Flavivirga spongiicola: one gene and its partner. The protein of the gene in region 1 binds, or shares a complex with, the protein of each later gene. Links are inferred from orthologs where the notes say so. Each region holds a gene or a part of one and is shown on either strand. Other genes may lie near its edges. The genes, in order: carB and carA.

Region 1 (7,537 bases):
GTCTTTAGACATCCGTTCGAGTACGATCGCTAATTATTTAACATCATAATTTTTAAGACATCTCGACTTTGAGCCTGTCTTGAACGAAGTTGAAAGGCTCGATGGGACAACTTTTAGTTTCAAATATTTTTATATACCTTCTATTAATATTGAAACTACTTGAATTTCTACTTTTTAATAAATTTACTTGTCATTTCTTTAGTATCTGTCTTTATTTTAAGAAAATAAAAACCATTAGAAAGTCCAGAAACTTCAATACTATTTTTAGTCATTTTTAAATTAGACATGATTTCCTTACCACTAATATCATAAATCTGATAAGCTCTTATAGCCTCATTATTATCTAAAGAAATATTTAAATAATCTTGTACTGGGTTGGGAATAATCTTGAATCTATTATCAGATTTGGATAAGTCGGTAGTACTCAAAATACCATTGCTTACATAAACACCATAATCATCTGCACGTTGTGCCCGGCCGTTTCCACACATAACAGGAGATTTATCATATTCTGAAATAACGCGCATTCTTAATATGGTATTACGAACAGCAGTATCAGGAGGCGTCACACTAACCGATGGTTGCCCACTACTATTTTCTGCAATATTATCCGCTAGAACTTTTTCATTAATACCGTTGCTATTAGATGTATCAAAACTCCCACTATTGTCCCAATCAATCCAAACCTCTAAATATTGCCCCCCACCGGGTCTAGACTTATAATTAACATTTAAATCATAAGTAGTACCTACATTAACCGCTGTACTTTTAATACAAATAAAGTCCTGCAAAGCATTATCAGGAATAAAAGTAGTTGTCATATTATTTAAAGTATTAAAAGAAATATTGGTAACTCCATTATTAAAATTACCATCATTATTAGTGCTAGAAATAGTGCATGCCCCTGTAACAGTCGCCGAACTAACAATAATATGATCCGCTTTAGTTAAACTTTTTCTTCCCTGTGGATTTGTTACTGAAAGTGTAACACCATACGTACCTAAATTATTAAAAGTAATGGTTGGGTTTTGGTCTGTAGAAGTATAGGGAGTGTCTACACCATTATCAAAAGTCCAGAGAAATGTCACATCATCATATCCTTCATTAGTATAAGAGTTTGGAGTACAAGTAGATACATCAGTAAATGCTAATGTACTTCCCAAGCATATACTTGTTCCTTCAGAAATAAAATCAACAGTAGCCGTTGCAGGTGGTGTTAATGCAGGACTTGTTAGAAAAGAAGCTCGACGCCCATTCAACGCATCTCTAGCCACCGCTCTTTGTCCACCGGTAAATTCTGTAGCGCAACCGGTATAATCCATATAATTGTGCATATGATCTTGGTGCGTTCCTGTATTTCTTCTAAATCCTGTATCAGGATTTGTCACCTGATTAAATGTAGGATCACAGGTATTAGCATCGTTATTATCACAATCACGGTAAATGGATGGGTCTATTCCAGAAGTCCTAACATGCTCTGGTGTATCAGTAATGCCATCATCACCACATGTATTAGTATCTGGATCATCCCCATTAAAAGTATGCGGTAAATTAAACGCATGCCCCATTTCATGTGCCCATGTAGAAGAAGATTCATTTAAATAAGAACAAATTAAAACAACCGAACCGTCATAAGGTCTTCCATGAGCAGACGCAAAATAAGCATAGCCACCAGTATATGAACCTCCGCTATAACAATTATTATTATCGATTTCATCAACTATCCAAACATTATAGTATTTTGTAGGGTTCCAGATACTATATTCTTTAAGGGAATTTACGCCTCCTCCAGATGAATAATCGTCTATACCTCCAGATTCTTCACTGTTAACACCATCACTAACATAAGCAGGAACGCCGCTCATATCTACACGGTCTATCCCATTTGTACAGTTTCCACTTTCATCCTGTATAGCTAAAGCAAATTCAATTTTCATATCCACACCGTCTCCATTGCCTTTCGAATCTGCTATTTTTCTCCAATAATTATTTAAATATTTAATACCTCTTCTTACATCTTCATCAGAAATATTAGTACCCGTCCCTACTGCTTCTCCTTTATGCATAACATGGACAACTACCGGTACTTGCATAATACCATTAACTGATCTTTTCTGTTGATTACCAACCCTTTGTATAGATTGAATGGTTTGTTTATGACGCGCTTTATATTGCGCATCATTTTTCATTTTTTTATTATGAAAGAAATCCGTTCCACAAAAATCAGGATTAATTGCATTGTCTTTAACTTCAGGAATTTCTTTTTCTGAATTATTAGACGAGCTTAAAGGTTTAAGTGTTTGTCCACTAACGCTGAAACTAAAAAAAAGAATAGTGAAAACTATTAACAAAAAGCAATAGTTTGTTCTCATACGATTTGGGTTTTATTGAATTAGGCTTAACGAATATATTAGATTATTACATTTAAAATATATGAAATAACTGTAAAATCGATGAAATACATTTTTATATTTCAATTTATAGAGTTAACAGGCATATTCATCAAATCTCAGATTCTTTACATTAAAAATTTGATAAAACCAAAGTTCGCTTTAATTACAATGAAATATCATTATAGAACTTTCGTAAATGAGACCATTCCTAAATAAAAAAATGCCGCTTAAAGCGGCATTTTTTTATTATTTACTTAAATACATTTTCCGTCTGGAATACAAATCGTAGAATTCATCATCCTTTAAACTGTCAATGAACAAGATGCTTTCTCCGGTGCTTTTCATTTCCGGTCCTAATTTCTTATTAACATTAGGAAATTTATTAAATGAGAACACGGGTTGCTTAATAGCATAACCATCTAATTCAGGTTTAAAATCAAAATCTTTGATTTTCTTTTCACCTAACATCACTTTAGTTGCATAATTCACATAGGGTTCACCGTATGCTTTTGCTATAAAAGGAACTGTTCTAGAAGCTCTAGGGTTGGCTTCAATGATGTAAACCGTATCATCTTTAATTGCAAATTGGATATTTATGAGTCCTACAGTGTTTAATGCTAAAGCAATTTTTTTAGTATGATCTATTATTTGTTGCATTACCAAATCCCCTAAGTTAAAAGGTGGTAATAATGAATTACTATCTCCAGAATGAATTCCACATGGTTCAATATGTTCCATGATACCAATAATATAAACATTTTCTCCATCACAAATCGCATCGGCTTCAGCTTCAATAGCACCATCTAAATAATGATCTAGCAGTAACTGATTCCCAGGCATTCTACTTAACAGGTCAACCACATGTTTTTCTAATTCTTCTTTGTTGATAACAATCTTCATACCTTGGCCTCCAAGTACGTATGAAGGACGTACTAAAATTGGAAAGTCTAATACATCTGCAATAGCCGACGCTTCGTCTGCTGTCGTAGCAATATCAAACTGTGGATAAGGAATATTATTCTCTTTTAATAGATTAGAGAACAACCCTCTATCTTCTGCTAAATCAAGAGATTCAAAACTAGTTCCTAATATCTTAACACCATATCTCGATAGTTTTTCTGCAAGTTTTAGAGCAGTTTGCCCTCCTAATTGCACAATAACCCCTTCTGGTTTCTCATGCTTGATGATATCGTAAATATGTTCCCAAAAAACAGGTTCAAAATATAATTTATCGGCGGTATCAAAATCTGTTGAAACGGTTTCAGGGTTGCAGTTAATCATGATTGTTTCGTATCCACATTCTGCAGCTGCCAAAACACCATGTACACAACAATAATCAAACTCAATACCCTGTCCTATTCTATTTGGGCCAGACCCTAAAACAATAATTTTCTTTTTATCAGAAACGATACTTTCATTATCAGCATATCGTTTACCGTCTGCTGTTTCCATATCGCTTTCAAACGTTGAATAGTAATATGGTGTTTTAGCTTTAAACTCAGCAGCACAAGTATCAACTAATTTGTAAACACGATTAATACCTAATGCTTCACGCTTATTATAGACCTGACTTTCTAAACAACCCAACATGTGAGCTATTTGTCTGTCACCATAGCCTTTTTGTTTTGCTTCTAATAATAAATCTTTCTCTATAGTATCAATATTGAAGGTAGAAATTTCATTATTAAGGAAATGTAATTCTTCGTATTGCTTCAAGAACCACATATCAATTTTTGTGATTTCATGAATTCGACTTAATGGAATACCCATTCTAATAGCATCATAAATAATAAAAACACGATCCCAAGACGCATAAGTAAGCTTCTCTATAATTTGGTCGTAATTCTTATTTTCTTTTCCGTCGGCACCAAGTCCATTACGTTTAATTTCTAATGACTGAGTTGCTTTATGAAGTGCTTCCTGGAACGACCGACCGATTCCCATGACTTCTCCTACAGATTTCATTTGAAGACCTAAAGTTCTATCCGATCCTTCAAATTTATCAAAATTCCAACGTGGTATTTTTACAATCACATAATCTAAAGTAGGTTCAAATAAAGCCGATGTAGATTTTGTAATTTGATTTTCTAATTCATCTAAATGATAACCAATAGCTAGTTTAGCAGCAACCTTGGCAATTGGATATCCCGTAGCTTTACTTGCCAATGCTGAAGAACGTGACACACGAGGATTAATTTCAATAGCAATAATATCCTCTTTTTCGTCCGGACTTACGGCAAATTGTACATTACAACCACCTGCAAAATCTCCAATACTACGCATCATATGGATGGCCATATCACGCATTCTCTGGTAGGTTCTATCACTTAATGTCATAGCTGGAGCTACTGTAATAGAATCTCCTGTATGAATCCCCATAGGATCCATGTTCTCGATAGAACATATAATGACTACATTATCATTAGCATCCCTAAGTAACTCTAATTCATACTCTTTCCAGCCAATCAATGCCTTATCTATCATAACCTCATGAATTGGAGAAATTTCCAAACCACGGGTTAACAACTCATCAAAATCTTCTTGTTTATGTACAAAAGATGCGCCTGCACCTCCTAAGGTATATGATGCTCTAATAACTAAAGGAAAACCAAATTCCTGAGCAATTTCTTTTCCTTTTAAATAAGATGTCGCGGTTGCTTGGGGTGCCATCGGAATACCTATTTTAAGCATCAATTCTCTAAATTGCTCCCTATCTTCCGTAATATTTATAGCATCAATATCAACTCCTATAATTTCAACATCAAAATCTTTCCAAATACCCTTTTCGTCAGCTTCTATACATAAATTTAAAGCTGTTTGACCTCCCATTGTTGGTAAAACGGCATCAATTTGTGGATGATCTTTTAAAATTTTAATAATCGATTTTGTATTAAGTGGAAGCAAATAAACATGATCTGCCATAGAAGGGTCAGTCATAATTGTTGCTGGATTAGAATTGATAAGAATGGTTTCAATTCCATCTTCTCTAAGTGATCTTAAAGCTTGTGTTCCCGAATAATCAAATTCACATGCTTGTCCAATAACGATAGGACCTGATCCAATAATTAGTATCGATTTTAGATTTGAATTTTTTGGCATTTTTTACTAGTTATGTCGTGTAATATAATTTGTTACAAAAATAATATTCATTAGATATAAAAAAAGGCGTTACACTTAAGTAACACCTTTAAATTATCAACAATTGTTAATCATTATTTTTTATGTCTTGTTTCAGATGACACAGATATTTTTTTTCTTCCTTTAGCTCTTCTACGAGCTAATACCTTTCTACCATTGACAGAAGCCATTCTTTCTCTGAAACCGTGTTTGTTTCTTCTCTTTCTTTTAGAAGGCTGAAATGTTCTTTTACTCATTATCTTGTATCTTTAAATCTGAATTGTATTTTTCTATAGTTTGGGCATCCTCCAAAACCGAGGGCAAATATACAAAGCCTTTATTACTTTGCAAACCATTTTTAAAAAAATATTTTTTAATTATTTTTTTGATTAAAATATTCCGGCCACACCTTTGTTTCTTTGGGCTAATCACTCCCTTTTTGTTAAATATCTATGAGTTACTTTTAATAAAAATTTAGTTTCTTTGCAATCTAAAACATAAAAGACCTTATTTACATATAAAAATAGCGTCTATTCACATTGTAAACTTATTAAAATGTACAATAAAATTATAAAACTAATTATAGCAGCTGGCATCATTGCTTATGCTGTATATCAATTTACTGAAGGTTACATAGGCAATGGTATAATGCTTATACTCCTCTCTTTAATTTTTGTATTCCTTTATTTTAAAAATGAGTTTATTTTATTAGCTTTTTTAAGATTACGTAAACAAGATTTTGACGGCGCAAAAAAATGGCTTAACAAAATTAAAAATCCTGAATCTGCTCTTGTAAAAAAACAGCAAGGGTATTATAATTATTTGCATGGTATTATGGTATCCCAAAGTAATATGAATGACGCCGAAAAATATTTTAAAAAGGCTATTTCTTTAGGATTATCTATGGATCATGATTTGGCCATGGCAAAATTAAATTTATCTGGTATTGCCTTTTCTAAACGTAGAAAGCAGGAAGCTCAAAAACTACTATCTGAAGCTCAAAAACTAGATAAACAGGGTATGCTGACTGATCAGATAAAAATGATGAAACAAAATATGAAACGTTCACAAATGCCTAATCAACATTATGGTAGTGGTGGTTCTTTAAGATCACAGAAAAGAAGAGGGTAATATTATTGGTTTCAAATTTAGTTAAAACTGTGTACTTTAGTCTATTTCGCTTTCAGTTTCTAAAAAATTTTCTGCCACTAATTACAAATTCATTATAGTGAATTCTCAAATGATATTCCTCATTTCACGAAGCAGACTTTCAGTCTGTCTGCCAAACAAACCTATGAACAGTCCATGGCTTAGTAGTTATTGTACATCATAATACCCCTTTTTAGGTATATCAATTGTATATAACTTTTTTGTTTTATTATTTAAATGTGATTCTCGTAACCAAGGGTTATGAAGTTTTAATATTTTGTAATTAATATCAAATCCTTCTGCAAATTTAGAAAAATCGGTTACCGCTGTATCTACCGTAACTTTATACGTAGGAACATTATTATATAAATCCTTTTCTCTAAAATTAAAACCATATTTAGCAGGGTTTGATAAAATTTCTTTTAATGCCACTATTCTAAATATATAACGCCCCGTTTCCTCAATAAGTAGTAAATCATAGTAACTAGAAACATTTTGCTCTTTTAATTTTCTAGAAACACCTGCATTACCAGCATTATATGCTGCTGCTGCTAATGTCCATGAACCTAATCTCTTTTTAGATTTTAATAAATATTTGCATGCGACCTCGGTCGCTTTTTCTAAATGATAGCGTTCGTCAACATTTGCATTAACTTCTAAACCATTTTCTTTACCTGTAACTTTCATAATTTGCCAAACACCTCTAGCTCCGGCCGGAGACACTGCATTTGTTAAACCACTTTCTATAACTGCTAAATATTTAAAATCGTCAGGAATACCGTGTTTTTTTAAAATAGGTTCTATAATTGGGAAATACTTTTTGGCACGTTTAAACATCAACAATCCGTTAGATTGCCAATACGTATTAACTAATAATT
Region 2 (7,037 bases), 370 kb from region 1 along the record:
TTGGAATGGATTTAAGTAAATATAAATTAGATAAAGACTAGAGAATTTTAGATTAACGATTGATGATTTTTGATTTCAGTCGTAAATACTTGAAAACGCTATTCTAAAAATTAAATTAATTAATCATATTTTGCTCCTCTATTAAATGAGTTTGGTAGCAAGATGATAAACAAAAGTCATGAGACACGGAAAAAAATTCAATCATTTAGGTAGAAAAACTGCTCACAGAAAATCAATGTTGGCAAATATGGCTTGTTCTTTAATAGAACACAAACGTATTAATACAACAGTTGCTAAAGCAAAAGCTTTAAAACAATTTGTTGAGCCAATGATTACAAAATCTAAGGAAGATACCACACACAACAGACGTATTGTGATGGCTCGTCTTAGACAAAAAGAGGCAGTTGCTGAATTGTTTAGGGATGTTGCAGCTAAAGTTGCTGATCGCCCTGGAGGTTATACAAGAATTATTAAGCTTGGTAATCGTTTAGGAGATAATGCAGATATGGCTATGATAGAACTTGTAGATTACAACGAAATTTACAATGCAGATAAGAAGCCTAAGAAAACAACAAGAAGAAGTAGAAGAGGTGGTTCTAAACCTGCCGCTGCTCCGGTTGTTGAAACTAAAGCAACAAACGAAGAAGAATAAATGTTAATAAGCATTTAAAATATTAAGGATAAACTATTTTAGTTTATCCTTTTTTTTATGCAATTTTGTAAAACCCAAAGTTCCCACGCAGGTGGGAATCTCATCAATTGAATATGAAACTTTATGTATTGAGCTTTTTTATAAATTGAAAGTTTAAGTTGAGATTACGCATAAAGTTATGAAACATGTAAAAGAGTAAAATGAAATATCAAAAACGACAAAAAGCGATCATTCTTCTAGCAGATGGTACTATTTTTTACGGTAAAGCAGTGGGAAACAAGCAAGGAACATCTTTTGGTGAAGTATGTTTTAACACGGGTATGACCGGTTATCAAGAGATTTTTACGGACCCATCTTACTTTGGTCAATTAATGGTGACTACCAATGCGCATATTGGTAACTACGGAACGAATACAGATGAAGTAGAATCCGATTCTATTAAAATTGCAGGGTTAATTTGTAAAAACTTCAGTTATGTTTATTCTAGAGTTGATTCTGAAGGTTCTTTAGAAGAATTTTTAGATAAAAACAATTTGTTAGCCATTTCTGATGTTGATACCCGGGCTTTAGTGAGCTATATTAGAGATCATGGAGCAATGAATGCTGTTATTTCTACAGAGGTTGATAATATTGAAGGTTTGAAGAAACAATTGGCAGAAGTTCCAAACATGGAAGGTTTAGAATTAGCATCAAAAGTGTCTACTAAAGAACCTTATTATTTTGGAGATGAGAATGCAACTTATAAAGTGGCGGCTTTGGATATAGGAATAAAGAAGAATATCTTACGAAATATAGCAAGTAGAGACGCTTACATAAAAGTGTTCCCATATAATGCTAAGTTTGAAGATCTAGAAGCTTTTAAACCAGATGGATACTTTCTATCAAATGGTCCAGGAGACCCTGAGCCATTAATTGAAGCACAGAATTTGGCAAAGGAAATTATAAAAAGAGATTTGCCTTTGTTTGGTATTTGTTTAGGACATCAGGTTATCGCTAGAGCCAATGGTATATCTACCTATAAAATGCACAACGGTCATAGGGGGATCAATCACCCTGTAAAGAACCTAGTGACTGGAAAAGGGGAGATCACTTCTCAAAATCATGGATTTGCGGTAAATAGAGAAGAGTCTGAAGCAAATTCAGATTTACAGGTAACACATGTCCATTTAAACGATCATACCGTTGCAGGATTAGCTATGAAAAACAAAAATTGTTTTTCGGTACAATATCACCCTGAAGCAAGTCCTGGACCACATGATTCGTCATATCTTTTTGACCAGTTCATTGAAAATATCAAAAAATAAATCACGTAAAAAGCCTCAAAAAATATTTTTTGAGGCTTTATTTTAGAAAAAAACCTAGATGGTTTACATTGAGGTTTCAGTTGAAATTACCATTCTCGCGTTTGTGCTGAACTTGTTTCAGTAAAATCAGAGATTCATAAATTCATTATTGTAAAATGTAAAACATTGAATAACGTGGGAATCTAAAAATTAAAGAACTTTTCGAAATGATTTAGATGACTTTAAAGTTGATAAAAAGTAATACCGAATAGCTCTTTTGTTTTACTAAAACGTTATAGATGTCCTTTTGAGTATTTCTTCAAAAACATCTTAAAACAAACAAGATTTAACCGTAAATTTGAAGTATTAAAAGTTTAAAAATAACTAATTATGAGTATAATAATTAATATCCACGCAAGACAAATTCTAGATTCAAGAGGTAACCCTACCGTTGAAGTAGATGTAGTAACTGAAAATGATGTATTGGGAAGAGCTGCCGTACCATCTGGCGCATCGACTGGAGAACATGAAGCTGTAGAATTACGTGATGGAGGTAGTGCCTATATGGGAAAAGGTGTTACTAAAGCAGTAGAGAACGTAAATTCTATTATTGCTGAAGAATTATTAGGAGTTTCTGTATTCGAACAAAATTTAATCGATCAAATAATGATTGATTTGGATGGTACACCAAATAAATCAAAATTAGGAGCTAATGCTATTTTAGGAGTTTCTTTAGCTGTGGCAAAAGCTGCTGCAGGAGAGTTAGGTTTACCGTTATATCGCTATGTAGGTGGTGTTTCTGCCAATACATTGCCATTACCGATGATGAATATCATTAACGGAGGATCTCACAGTGATGCACCTATTGCATTTCAAGAGTTTATGATTATGCCTGTAAAAGCTAAAAATTTCACACATGCCATGCAAATGGGAACTGAAATTTTCCATAACCTTAAAAAGGTTTTACATGATAGAAATTTAAGTACTGCAGTCGGAGATGAAGGTGGGTTTGCACCAAATTTAGCAGGAGGAACAGAGGATGCCCTGGAAACTATTGCAAAAGCAGTTGAAAATGCTGGATATAAATTTGGTGATGAAGTTAAAATCGCTTTAGATTGCGCTTCTGCTGAATTCTATGAAAATGGACAATACGATTACAAAAAATTTGAAGGAGATACAGGTGTCGTAAGAACAAGTAAAGAGCAAGCCGATTACTTAGCAGAATTAGTAGCTAAGTATCCAATTATCTCTATTGAAGATGGTATGGATGAAAACGATTGGGATGGTTGGAAATACTTAACAGAATTAGTCGGTGATAAAGTGCAGTTAGTAGGAGATGATTTATTTGTAACTAATGTAGAACGTTTATCGCGTGGTATTGATGAAAGCATCGCAAATTCGATCCTTATTAAAGTAAATCAAATTGGAACATTAACAGAAACGATTGCTGCTGTTAACATGGCACATAATGCAGGTTATACGTCTGTAATGTCTCACCGTTCTGGAGAAACTGAAGATAACACGATTGCAGATCTAGCAGTTGCTTTAAATACTGGGCAAATTAAAACAGGTTCTGCGTCTCGTAGTGATCGTATGGCTAAATACAATCAGTTACTTCGTATTGAAGAAGAGTTAGGATCAGTTGCTTATTTTCCTCAAGAAAAAGCATTTAAAATAAAATAAAGAAGCGATTATATTTTATTCAAAAAGCGATTGTTATTTTCAACAATCGCTTTTTTATTTAGCATCAATTTTAATAATATTCAAATTGATTAATTCGTTCGTGATAAGCTTTAAAAATAGGTCGATATTTCGTAATTTAGCGTTCCGCATAACAAATATAAATTCACTTAAAAATATGGCAAATACTGCTTTCATAGAAATTAACGGTCAAAAAAATGAATTCCCTTTAGTAGAAGGAACAGAAAACGAGGTAGCTATAGATATTACAAAACTTAGAGGGACTACCGGAGGAGTAATAACTATAGATCCTGGGTATAAAAATACAGGTTCTTGTGAAAGCGCCATTACATTTTTAGATGGTGAAAAAGGTATTTTAAGGTACAGAGGTTATTCTATTGAAGAACTAGCAGAAAAAGCTGATTTTTTGGAAGTAGCTTATCTTTTAATTTTTGGAGAATTGCCTACTAAAGAGCAAAATGATAAATTTCATAATGATATCAAAGCAGAATCGATTGTTGATGAGGATGTAAAAAAGATTTTAGATGCTTTTCCTAAAGCGGCACATCCTATGGGAGTTATATCATCTTTAACAAGTGCCTTAACAGCATTTAACCCTTCTTCGGTAAATGTAGATTCTGAGGAGGATATGTATAAATCTGTTGTAAGGATTTTAGGAAAGTTTCCAGTATTAGTTGCTTGGACACTTCGCAAAAAACAGGGGTTACCACTTGATTATGGAGATGATTCTTTAGGATACGTAGAAAACATTTTGAAAATGATGTTTAGAAAACCTCATGGAGAATATACACAAAACCAAATTTTAGTAGACGCTTTAGATAAGTTGTTAATATTACATGCAGATCATGAACAAAATTGTTCTACATCTACAGTAAGAATTGTAGGTTCATCTCATGCAGGGTTATTTGCTTCACTTTCTGCGGGTATTTCTGCACTTTGGGGGCCACTTCACGGTGGTGCTAATCAAGCTGTATTAGAAATGTTAGAAGCTATTAGACAAGATGACGGTGATACTAAAAAGTATATGGCCAAAGCGAAAGATAAAAGCGATCCTTTCCGTTTAATGGGCTTTGGGCACCGTGTATATAAAAATTTCGATCCTCGTGCTAGAATTATTAAAAAAGCAGCAGATGAAGTTTTGGGAGATTTAGGAATTGAAGACCCCATTTTAGATATTGCAAAAGGGCTTGAAAAAGAAGCATTGGAAGATCCTTACTTTGTAGATAGAAAATTATACCCGAATGTAGATTTTTATTCAGGTATAATATATAGAGGTATGGGAATACCAACAGATATGTTTACGGTGATGTTTGCTCTAGGACGTTTGCCTGGTTGGATAGCACAATGGAGAGAGATGCGTTTACGTAAAGAACCAATTGGAAGACCTAGACAGGTTTATATTGGTGAAACAGAAAGAAAGTTTATACCTATTAACAAAAGATAAACTTTAATACTTTTTGTATTATTATTAAGCTTCATAAAAAAATTATGAAGCTTTTCTTTTTTTTGAGTAATATTTTTAGAATAATTCAAAAAGTGTTTAATTATTATTAGTTTTGCCTCCTTAATAATAAAATATCTTTTTAGGGTTATAGTATGTTAGAATTAAATATTAAAAATGAAACATCAAGATTAAGAGCCGTTGTTTTAGGTACAGCCCAAAGTAATGGACCAATTCCAAAAGTTGAAGATTGCTACGACCCTAAAAGTATCGAGCATGTTATAGCCGGGACTTACCCAAAAGAAGAAGATATGGTTTTAGAAATGGAAGCTGTTGCTGCTGTTTTTAAAAAATATGATGTCAAGGTATACCGGCCAGAAGTTATAAAAGACTGCAATCAGATATTTTCACGGGATATTGCTTTTGTAATTGAAGATAAGATTATTCGAGCTAATATTTTACCTAATAGGGAAGAAGAGGTAAAAGCTATAAAGCATGTTTGGGATCAAGTTGAAAAAGAAAAGAGAATTATATTACCAGAAGCGTGTCATGTAGAAGGAGGAGACGTGATGCCGTGGAACGATTATATTTTTATAGGAACCTATTCAGGTAAAGATTATCCAGATATTATTACAGCTCGTACAAATACAGACGCGGTTATAGCCATTCAAGAACTATTTCCTAATAAGATTGTAAAATCGTTTGAGCTTAGAAAGTCTAACACCATTGCAAAAGATAATGCGTTACATTTAGATTGTTGTTTTCAGCCAATTGGTACAAATAAAGCCATTATACATAAAAATGGTTTTTTAGTTGAAAAAGAATATGAATGGCTTGTTGACTTTTTTGGAAAGGAAAATATATTCGAAATCACGAAGGATGAAATGTATAATATGAATAGTAACGTGTTTTCCATTTCTGAAGACGTTATAATTTCAGAAAAAACCTTTACACGACTAAATACTTGGCTGCGCGAAAAAGGATTTACTGTTGAAGAAGTACCTTATGCTGAAATAGCTAAACAAGAAGGGTTGTTGCGTTGCTCTACACTACCTTTGATTCGGGATTAAATACTGAATATATAAGAAAGAATCTTAAAATTTTGAACTTTTATGTTCATAGGAATCAGTGCTAAGCACTGAATAACTGGACTTTTTTGATGCTTTTATTTATCACATACGTAGAGTTAACAATTCCTAACTTTAATTTGGTGAAACTATAAATAGAAGTTCTGATTGTATTATTTACACGAAATTATTGATAAACTTTTACAAAGTCTATAATCATTTGAACCGGTAGATTATCGGGGTTCACTTTACCAACCCAAGCCCCTCCAAGTTGTTGGTCTATTAAAACATAAAAGGGTTGATCATACGGCCATTGGGACGAATCTACCCCTTTTACTCTTGGATATATAAAAGTTTCTTCATCATTTAAAGTAAATACTAATTTATCTGGATACCATTCCAGACCATAAGTATTAAAACGGGAAGTATCTACTTTTGTGGTTCCATGGTGCGGTGGTGTTTCTTTTTGTTTTAATTCTAATGTGTAATAGGAGTGTGTTGTTTGGTAGATGATATCGTCAAAATTAAGGTGTTCCATAATATCAATTTCTCCATTTCTTGGATAAGCACCATATTTCTTTTGTTCGGCTAACATCCATATGGCGGGCCAAGCACCTTGAGCACTCTCAAGTTTTGCACGAATCTCAATCTTACCGTATTGAAATGCAAATTTACCTTTGCTATATATACCTCCTGTTAAAAAAGGTCTCGGATCGTTCAAAGTATCTTGGTTGATAATCCCTTTTAAAAATAAGTTTCCATTTGAAATAGAATAACATTGTTGATTACTAGTCATATGTTTGCCCCAATCTGCATTATTAGGTGGAATTCGAGTCCATTTGGTTGTGTCTAGCTTAGCGTTATCAAAATGGTCTTCCCAAATAATGCGCCAA

The links.
Region 2: the proteins of carB (region 1) and carA are in contact, whole or in part, in a solved structure (PDB 1KEE), measured with the Escherichia coli proteins. The link is inferred for Flavivirga spongiicola from one-to-one orthologs.

Annotation. Positions count from the first base shown.
Region 1 is NZ_JAUOEO010000001.1:610,179-617,715, forward strand. Bases 2,440-5,843 are described here. They hold carB (carbamoyl-phosphate synthase large subunit), read right to left. Parts: upstream 5,493-5,843; coding sequence 2,640-5,492; downstream 2,440-2,639. Other genes in these bases: rpmH (50S ribosomal protein L34), read right to left, coding at 5,606-5,767. In the rest of the region: Q4Q47_RS02280 (T9SS type A sorting domain-containing protein), read right to left, coding at 168-2,372; Q4Q47_RS02295 (tetratricopeptide repeat protein), read left to right, coding at 6,066-6,641; Q4Q47_RS02300 (lytic transglycosylase domain-containing protein), read right to left, coding at 6,828-7,537. UniProt on the Escherichia coli protein: Large subunit of the glutamine-dependent carbamoyl phosphate synthetase (CPSase).
Region 2 is NZ_JAUOEO010000001.1:981,919-988,955, reverse strand. What follows is about bases 1-2,904. They hold carA (glutamine-hydrolyzing carbamoyl-phosphate synthase small subunit), read left to right. Parts: upstream 1-852; coding sequence 853-1,956; downstream 1,957-2,904. Other genes in these bases: eno (phosphopyruvate hydratase), read left to right, coding at 2,326-2,904; rplQ (50S ribosomal protein L17), read left to right, coding at 179-652; Q4Q47_RS03660 (DNA-directed RNA polymerase subunit alpha), read left to right, coding at 1-41. Also shown: more of eno, read left to right, coding at 2,905-3,618; Q4Q47_RS03640 (citrate synthase), read left to right, coding at 3,794-5,080; Q4Q47_RS03635 (dimethylarginine dimethylaminohydrolase family protein), read left to right, coding at 5,233-6,147; Q4Q47_RS03630 (glycoside hydrolase family 16 protein), read right to left, coding at 6,332-7,037. UniProt on the Escherichia coli protein: Small subunit of the glutamine-dependent carbamoyl phosphate synthetase (CPSase).